Regions from separate parts of the Pantoea sp. SGAir0180 genome, predicted to be linked through region 3. Evidence: predicted binding sites of a transcription regulator. Region 3 holds the regulator's gene; each other region holds the start of a gene.
The links. Region 3 encodes PurR, which represses purine synthesis genes. Its sites were predicted from a motif close to CANGCAAACGTTTGCNTG; they were not measured.

Region 1: the regulator PurR is predicted to act here: its motif matches at 1,352-1,369, upstream of gcvT (glycine cleavage system aminomethyltransferase GcvT).
Region 2: the regulator PurR is predicted to act here: its motif matches at 693-710, upstream of purH (bifunctional phosphoribosylaminoimidazolecarboxamide formyltransferase/IMP cyclohydrolase).
Region 4: the regulator PurR is predicted to act here: its motif matches at 933-950, upstream of purL (phosphoribosylformylglycinamidine synthase).

What each region holds. Positions count from the first base shown of each region.
Region 1 is NZ_CP028071.1:231,201-233,406, reverse strand. It holds gene gcvH (glycine cleavage system protein GcvH) at 1-179, opposite strand, end outside; gene gcvT (glycine cleavage system aminomethyltransferase GcvT) at 204-1,301, opposite strand; gene ubiI (FAD-dependent 2-octaprenylphenol hydroxylase) at 1,733-2,206, opposite strand, start outside.
Region 2 is NZ_CP028071.1:3,541,199-3,543,404, forward strand. It holds rRNA gene C1N58_RS16615 (16S ribosomal RNA) at 1-226, opposite strand, end outside; gene purH (bifunctional phosphoribosylaminoimidazolecarboxamide formyltransferase/IMP cyclohydrolase) at 859-2,206, shown strand, end outside.
Region 3 is NZ_CP028071.1:1,909,485-1,911,690, forward strand. It holds gene C1N58_RS08915 (cytochrome bd-I oxidase subunit CydH) at 61-150, opposite strand; gene purR (HTH-type transcriptional repressor PurR) at 433-1,458, shown strand; gene punR (DNA-binding transcriptional activator PunR) at 1,455-2,206, opposite strand, start outside.
Region 4 is NZ_CP028071.1:536,193-538,398, forward strand. It holds gene mltF (membrane-bound lytic murein transglycosylase MltF) at 1-770, opposite strand, end outside; gene purL (phosphoribosylformylglycinamidine synthase) at 1,041-2,206, shown strand, end outside.

The DNA of each region.
Region 1 (2,206 bases), 1.7 Mb from region 3:
ACGGCGCACTCTTCGCCGGCAGCGAACGTCGCCCCTACTTCTGGCAGGTCCACAAAGACCATATCGCCCAGTAATTCCTGCGCGTGTTCGGTGATGCCGACGGTGTAAGATCCATCCGCATTTTTGCGCAGCCATTCATGACTGTCGCGGTATTTCAACTCAGCTGGCACATTGCTCATCGCCCTTTCTCCTGTAATTATGTTTTACTGCGCAACCGGCTTGCCGGCGCGAACGAAAACGGGTTTAGTCACTTTTACGGGCATTTCACGGTTGCGGATTTCAACAATAGCGTCTCCGCCAATGCCCGCAGGCACGCGGGCCAGCGCAATGCTGTAACCCAACGTTGGTGAGAAAGATCCGCTGGTAATAATGCCCTGCTGCATCTGCCCCTGACTATCCGTAAAACGCACGGGCAGGCCGTTACGCAGTACGCCTTTTTCTGTCAGGATCAGGCCAACCAGTTTTTCAGTGCCTTTTTCGCGCTGACTTTCCAGTGCTTCGCGCCCGATAAAATTGCGGTCCGCCGGTTCCCAGCACAGGGTCCAGCCCATGTTGGCGGCCAGCGGTGAAACGCTTTCATCCATTTCCTGACCGTAAAGATTCATGCCCGCTTCCAGACGCAATGTATCGCGTGCGCCCAGCCCGGCGGGTTTGACGCCCGCGGCGAGCAGGCGCTGCCAGAATGTAACGGCCTGCGCCGCAGGTAGCGCGATCTCGTAACCCGCTTCGCCGGTATAACCGGTGGTGGCGATAAACAGCTCCCCGGCCTGGATACCAAAGAACGGCTTCATACCTTGTACAGCCTGACGCTGTGCATCACTGAAGAGCGTTTGTGCTTTTTGCTGGGCCTGTGGGCCCTGCACGGCGATCATCGCCAGATCGTCACGCTCGCGGACTTCCACGCCATAACCCTGTGCATGCTCATTGATCCATGCCAGATCCTTTTCACGCGTCGCAGAGTTCACGACCAGGCGGAAAAACGTCTCATCCATGAAATACACGATCAGATCATCAATCACGCCGCCCGACGCATTCAGCATGCCGGTGTAAAGCGCTTTGCCGGGTTGCGTCAGCCTCGCGACATCGTTTGCCAGCAGAAAACGCAAAAACTCACGCGTACGTGCACCGTGCAGATCGACGATGGTCATGTGCGAAACATCAAACATGCCTGCGTCGTTGCGAACAGCATGATGTTCATCCAGTTGGGAGCCATAGTGCAGCGGCATCATCCAGCCATGGAAATCCACCATACGCGCACCGTTTTCCTGATGCTGGTCAAACAGAGGTGTGTGCTGAGTCATAACTATCCTGTGCTGAAACAAGTAAGTTTGAAACCACGCCGCCGGGAGCCGACGCAAACGTTCTCTTTGCAATGACGTTACCACTGAACGGGTCGATTAACCATAAGCAAAGCGAGGTCGAACGCAGACGCACAGCCTAATCGCGCAAAAGAAAAAGCAGGACAAAAGACTGTAATTTTGTGATTAGACACACAACAAATACGACCTATTCATTTTTTTACAGCCATTTTATTCGTACCGACACGCAAGATGTTAAAAAAATAGCGAAGCAAAAATGGCGTCGAATAAAAATAAGTAATGCGAAACATCACGCAAAATTAGAATAAATCAAATGAGGCGCTGCAACGGTGCAGGACTGCATTTTTACGGTGCAGTCCTTTTTTAAAATAAAAAAGCCAGCAATTACGCTGGCTTTAAGAAAGGGATTCGCGTCAGCGAAGCCAGGCGGGAATGTCGTTCAGGCCCATCGCCTGCCGCAACATGACAGGTTTCACGCCCGGTAAATTATCGGCCAATTTTAGCCCGACATCGCGAAGCAGCTTTTTAGCCGGATTATTGCCCGCAAACAGCTCACGAAATCCCTGCATGCCCGCGAGCATCATGGCGGCACTGTGTTTACGGCTGCGTTCATAGCGGCGCAGATAGAGGTGCTGCCCGATATCTTTGCCCTGCTGATGCAGGCGGCGAACTTCACCAATCAACTCTGCGGCATCCATAAAACCGAGATTGACACCCTGCCCGGCCAGCGGATGAATGGTATGCGCAGCATCGCCCACCAGCGCCAGGCGATGTGCAGCAAAGCTGCGCGCATAGCGTGCCGTGAGGGGGAATGCCTTCCGTTCGCCTTCCAGTTCGCACAGGCCAAGGCGCATATCAAACGCCACCGACAACTGTTGATTAAAGAG
Region 2 (2,206 bases), 1.6 Mb from region 3:
CGATGGTGTGAGGCCCGGAGGTCCCCCACTTTGGTCTTGCGACGTTATGCGGTATTAGCTACCGTTTCCAGTAGTTATCCCCCTCCATCGGGCAGTTTCCCAGACATTACTCACCCGTCCGCCACTCGTCACCCGAGGAGCAAGCTCCCCTGTGCTACCGTCCGACTTGCATGTGTTAGGCCTGCCGCCAGCGTTCAATCTGAGCCATGATCAAACTCTTCAATTTAAAGTTTGATTTGCTGCAACCAGTGCAGCGATGCTCAAGGAAAACGTCGTAATGAATTTCACTACGTGTTCACTCTTAAGACTTGATATTTTTTGCGTCCGGAGACGCGGATATCAATCCTGCGAGTGCCCACACAGATTGTCTGATAAATTGTTAAAGAGCAGTGCAACCAGCGGGTTAACCGTCTGTTGCGAGGTGGCGTATATTACGCTTTCCTCCTTCAGAGTCAACCTCTTTTTCAGAAGTTTTTCTCCGGCGGCTCAGTTGCCTGACCCTCTCAACACCGCATTCCGTAAGCCGTTGTGCCGTGTCGATGGAGGCGCATTATAGGGAGTTCTCGCGGGCTGACAAGGGCTAAATTCAATAAAAATGACTGTTCGCTGCATTCCACAGCAAAAGCCCGCCTTATACGCAGTTACACACAAAGTTATCCACATTCCTGTTACGTACAAATTTAGACGAGCATCACGCAAACGTTTTCGCTACAATGCCCCCGCAACGCTATGGATGCCCCTTTTCGGGGCGTTACCTGAAGTTTTCGCGTTTTCACTTCTCTATGAAGAGGAAGAAAGCTCGCAAACTTGATGTAACGCTCTTATTTACGCGAATCAAAGCCAAGGGATAAAACCACCATGCAACAACCTCGTCCTTTACGCCGCGCCCTGCTCAGTGTTTCTGATAAAGCCGGCATCCTCGAATTTGCTCAGGCACTCTCCCAACGTGGTGTTGAGCTGCTCTCTACAGGCGGCACCGCACGTCTGCTGGCAGAGGCAGGGCTCCCCGTCATCGAAGTGTCTGACTATACCGGTTTCCCGGAAATGATGGATGGACGCGTTAAAACGCTGCACCCGAAGGTCCATGGCGGCATTCTGGGACGTCGCGGACAAGATGATGCGGTAATGGCGCAGCACGCTATCAACCCTATCGATATGGTGGTCGTTAATCTTTATCCCTTTGCACAAACCGTTGCGAAGCCAGACTGCTCACTGGAAGATGCCATAGAGAACATTGATATTGGTGGCCCAACCATGGTGCGCTCGGCGGCCAAGAACCACAAAGATGTGGCGATTGTGGTAAAGAGCAGCGACTACCCGGCCATCATCGCCGAGCTGGACGCCAACCAAAACTCACTGACGCTGGAAACCCGTTTTGACCTGGCGATCAAAGCGTTTGAACACACCGCTGCGTACGACAGCATGATTGCCAACTACTTCGGTAGCATGGTTCCCGCCTACCATGGTGAAACTGAGCAGCCGGCAGGACGCTTCCCACGCACCCTCAATCTTAACTTCGTTAAAAAGCAGGATATGCGTTATGGCGAGAACAGCCATCAGGATGCCGCCTTCTATATAGAAGAAAATGTACAGGAGGCCTCTGTCGCTACCGCCGAGCAGGTGCAGGGCAAAGCACTGTCTTATAACAACATTGCGGATACCGATGCAGCACTGGAGTGCGTAAAAGAATTCGCTGAGCCCGCGTGCGTCATTGTAAAGCATGCTAATCCTTGCGGCGTGGCCGTCGGCGAGTCCATTCTGGCGGCTTACGAGCGCGCTTACCAGACCGATCCTACCTCTGCATTTGGCGGTATTATTGCGTTTAACCGTGAACTGGACGAGGCGACCGCACAGGCCATTATCAGCCGGCAGTTTGTTGAAGTGATCATCGCCCCTTCGGCGACCGAAGCGGCCCTGAAAATCACGGCGGCGAAACAAAACGTTCGTGTACTGGTATGTGGTGAATGGCAGGGCCGTGTCGCCGCGCTGGATTTCAAACGGGTGAATGGTGGTCTGCTGGTTCAGGATCGCGATCTGGGGATGGTCGATGCCAGCCAGTTGCGTGTCGTCAGCAAGCGTCAGCCTTCTGAACAGGAACTGCGTGATGCTCTGTTCTGCTGGAAAGTGGCTAAATTCGTTAAGTCCAACGCCATTGTCTATGCACGCGACAATATGACTATTGGCATAGGTGCGGGCCAGATGAGCC
Region 3 (2,206 bases):
TATCACCGGCAAGGCTGGACGCGCAGTCAGCCAGTATAGCGTCGCTGCAAACGAATGCGGCTAGTGCAGAATAGCGGTGAAGCTAAACGCGATGATCATTAACAGTGCGGCTGCCGTCGTCATTAATGACAGTTTTAAATCGGTACTCATCCCCTCTCCTTTAACCCTGACGTTTGTAAGGTTATAGCATTTTCACATACGCGTGGGTAAAAATCTCGTTTTATCCGCACAGCCTTGTTAGAATCCCCCCTTTGTTGCGCAACAGCGCGCAATATCGGTTGCGTCCGCGCCCTTTTCAGACGTTATTTCCTGCCCTGATGACTCAATACCGGACAGAAAAGCGATGTTTTTCGCAGAAATAACCGTCCGCTGACGCAAACGTTTAACAATATGCTTATCAATAATTTAGATAGGCCCGGGAGTTCGATTTACATGGCAACAATTAAAGATGTGGCGAAGCGTGCGGGCGTGTCCACCACGACCGTCTCACACGTCATCAATAAAACGCGCTTTGTCGCAGAAAATACCTGCGAAGCGGTGTGGGAAGCGATTCGGGAACTGCATTATTCTCCCAGCGCAGTCGCGCGTAGCCTGAAGGTGAATCACACCAAAACGCTGGGCCTGCTCGCCACGTCCAGTGAAGCGCCCTACTTTGCTGAAATTATCGAAGCCATTGAGAATCACTGCTTCGATAAAGGCTATACCCTGATTCTGGGCAACGCACATAATGACCTGCAAAAACAGCGCGCCTATCTGTCGATGATGGCGCAAAAGCGCGTTGACGGGCTTCTGGTGATGTGTTCAGAGTATCCGGATGATCTGCTGCAAATGCTGGAAGCGAACCGCAATATTCCGATGGTGGTGATGGACTGGGGCGAATCCCGTGCCGACTTTACCGATACCGTACTGGACAATGCTTTTCAGGGCGGTTATCTGGCGGGACGTTATTTGATTGAGCGTGGTCATCGCGATATTGGTGCCATTCCCGGCCAGATGGAGCGTAACACGGGAGGCGGTCGCCATGCCGGTTTCCTTAAGGCGCTGGAAGAAGCGGGTATTCAGCCACGTGCCGAATGGATTGTGCAGGGTGACTTTGAACCCGAATCTGGCTATCAGGCCATGCAGCAGATTCTGTCACAGAAGCAGCGCCCAAGCGCCGTATTCTGTGGGGGCGACATCATGGCGATGGGCGCAATCTGCGCGGCCGACGAAATGGGCCTGCGCGTGCCGCAGGATATCTCCGTCATTGGTTACGACAATGTGCGCAATGCGCGCTATTTCACTCCGGCACTGACCACGGTGCATCAACCTAAAGCCCAGTTGGGTGAGAAAGCGCTGGAGATGTTGTTAGATCGCATTACCAGTAAGCGGGAAGAGTCGCAGACGATTGAAGTCCACCCGACGCTTATTGAGCGACGCTCGGTGGGCTATGGTCCTTATCGCGATTACCGCCGTTAATCCTCGCTCAACCACTCCTGATTTAGCGTTTGCGCATCGCCCAGGTACTGGAGTAACCACCCCAGCGCCGGTGATGCGCGATCTTCCGCCCAGCTGACGCAGCAGGGACTTTCCGGAAACGCCTGTGGTAAGTTCAGCTCTGCCATCTCGCCGCTGTCCAGTAAGGGCCGCGCTAAATGGCCGGGTATCATCGCGACACACAAGCCGGCGCGCACGCAGTCCAGACCGGTTTGCCAGTCCGGGACCACCAGCCGGCGTTGGTTATCCAGCGCCCAGGTCATACGACGCGGTAACGCGCGTGACGTATCTTCCAGCACCAGAGAAGGCCAGTAGCGCAACGCCTCATCATCCAGCGTAGCAACCTGCGTCAGAGGATGCTGATGCGCCACCACGCAACGCCAGTTCAGGGTGCCCATATCGCGAAAGGCGAAACGCCCCCCCACCGGAATCGCCTGTGTCGCACCTATCGCCACATCCACTCGCCCGTCTGCCAGCGCATCCCAGACGCCGTTAAAGACCTCATAGCTGATGTGCAACTCCATGTCGGGAAAATGACGGTAAAAATCCCTGACAAACTGCCGGGTCCGCTGCGGTTTGACGATGCAGTCGACGGCAATACCAATCTGACCGCGCCAGCCGTTGGCGAGCTGTTGACACTGACGTCGTGTGGCATCCATTTTTTTGATAACGCTGCGCCCTTCCCGCACGAAATGCTCGCCCGCCGGCGTGAGAATCACCTCCCGGTGCT
Region 4 (2,206 bases), 1.4 Mb from region 3:
ATTGCGCCTTCTTCGCCCATGCCATTAAAGAAATCCAGCATGGCCGCGTTCAGGCTGTCGTCGCTTTCGCGGGGCATATACCACGTCACCGGCTCTTCATCCGTGACGTCAAAGGCGACCGCCAGTTGTGGATGGATGCGCTGAAGCAGTGCGATGGTGACGGAATCGCCAATCGTATAATCCAGCTTGCCCTCGGCGACGGCCTCAAGTAGCGCTTTCGGGCTTTGATCGGTCGAGATAGCCCAGTCAAGGTCGGGATAGTGATCCGCTCTGGCGCTCTTAAGTGTAGACAGATAAGCCGATCCGGAGGCAACGACGAGCCGTCCCTTTAAATCGCCCAGGTTTTTCGGGCGAGTTTTATCCACACGATAAACCAACTGCTGGGAAACGCTGTAATAGCTGGGGCCCGTCTGATAGCGGTTCAGTCGCTCATTATTATAGATAAGGCCTGCGGCCAGCAAATCGGCTTTGCCGTCGTCAAGCGCATCAAACAGGTCGCTGATATTCGCGCGCACCGTGATTTCCAGCCTGACGCCCAGATAACGGGCGAAACGCTTCGCCAGCTCGTAATCCATCCCGGCCGGTGCTTTATTCACGGTGTAGTAAGTCAACGGCGAGTTTACGGTACTGACCCGTAGCACTCCCCGTGATTTAATCTGTGAAATCGTATCCTGCCCGCTCCCATGCCAGGGAATGGACGGCCACAGTGCCAGTGCTAACAGCACGGTGAGCAGACCGATAAACAGATAATTTAATTTCAGGCGTTTCAAATAGTTATCTCTCGATGGCTCCAAGGCCTCTGTCTTTTAAGGCAGTATTGATCTTGTTTTAACTCCCAGAGCGAGGGGCATTTTGCGCAACAAACTGAGGCAGAGCAACTTATAAAGCAATTTTTGCGCAATTATCAGCCAAATCTTGTTGGCCATAAATTTTGCGCAAACGGTTTCGTCGCGGAGTGGCTTTCTCTATAATACGCCCCGTTTTCCCCCTGTTGCGCCCAATGAAGCGTCGCACCCGGCGTTTCAAAGACGAGAGATCTTATGATGGAAATTCTGCGTGGTTCGCCCGCCCTGTCGGCATTTCGTGTAAACAAACTGCTGGCCCGCTTTCAGGACGCTCATCTGCCGGTGAGTGATATTTACGCTGAGTACGTCCATTTTGCCGATGTCAGCGCGCCGTTGAGTGAGGATGAAAAATCCCGTCTGCAGCGCCTGCTCAAGTACGGTCCTTCTCTCGCTGAACATGCGCCACAAGGGCGTTTGCTGCTGGTCACGCCACGTCCAGGCACCATTTCGCCATGGTCTTCAAAAGCGACAGATATTGCGCATAACTGCGATCTGTCACAGGTCCGTCGACTGGAGCGCGGTCTGGCGTTTTATGTTCAGGCACCCCAGTTGACGGAAACCCAGTGGCAAACGCTGTCAGCGCTGCTGCATGACCGCATGATGGAAACGGTGTACAGCGACCTCCATCAGGCCGAACAACTGTTTGCCCACCACGAACCTCAGCCGGTCAAAAGCGTTGATGTGTTGGGTGAAGGCCGTCAGGCACTGGTTCATGCCAATACATCGCTGGGCCTGGCGCTGGCAGACGACGAAATTGACTACCTTCTGGCAGCCTTTACGAAGCTGGGCCGTAACCCTAACGACATCGAACTCTATATGTTTGCTCAGGCGAACTCCGAGCACTGTCGTCACAAGATTTTTAACGCCGACTGGATTATTGACGGCGAAAAACAGCCGAAATCGCTGTTTAAAATGATTAAGAACACCTTTGAGCAAACGCCGGATTATGTCCTGTCGGCTTATAAAGACAATGCGGCGGTGATGGAAGGCTCTGAAGTAGGACGCTTCTTTGCGGATGCCGAAAACGGGGAATATGGCTACCACCAGGAAGCGGCGCATATTCTGATGAAGGTCGAAACGCATAACCATCCTACGGCGATTTCGCCGTGGCCTGGCGCGGCAACCGGCTCCGGCGGCGAAATTCGTGACGAAGGGGCGACCGGACGGGGCGCGAAGCCGAAAGCCGGTCTGGTCGGCTTCTCGGTGTCGAACCTGCGTATTCCGGGCTTTGAGCAGCCGTGGGAAGAGGATTTTGGCAAGCCCGCGCGCATCGTCAGCGCACTGGACATTATGACTGAAGGCCCTCTGGGCGGCGCGGCGTTTAACAACGAGTTTGGCCGTCCTGCATTGAATGGCTATTT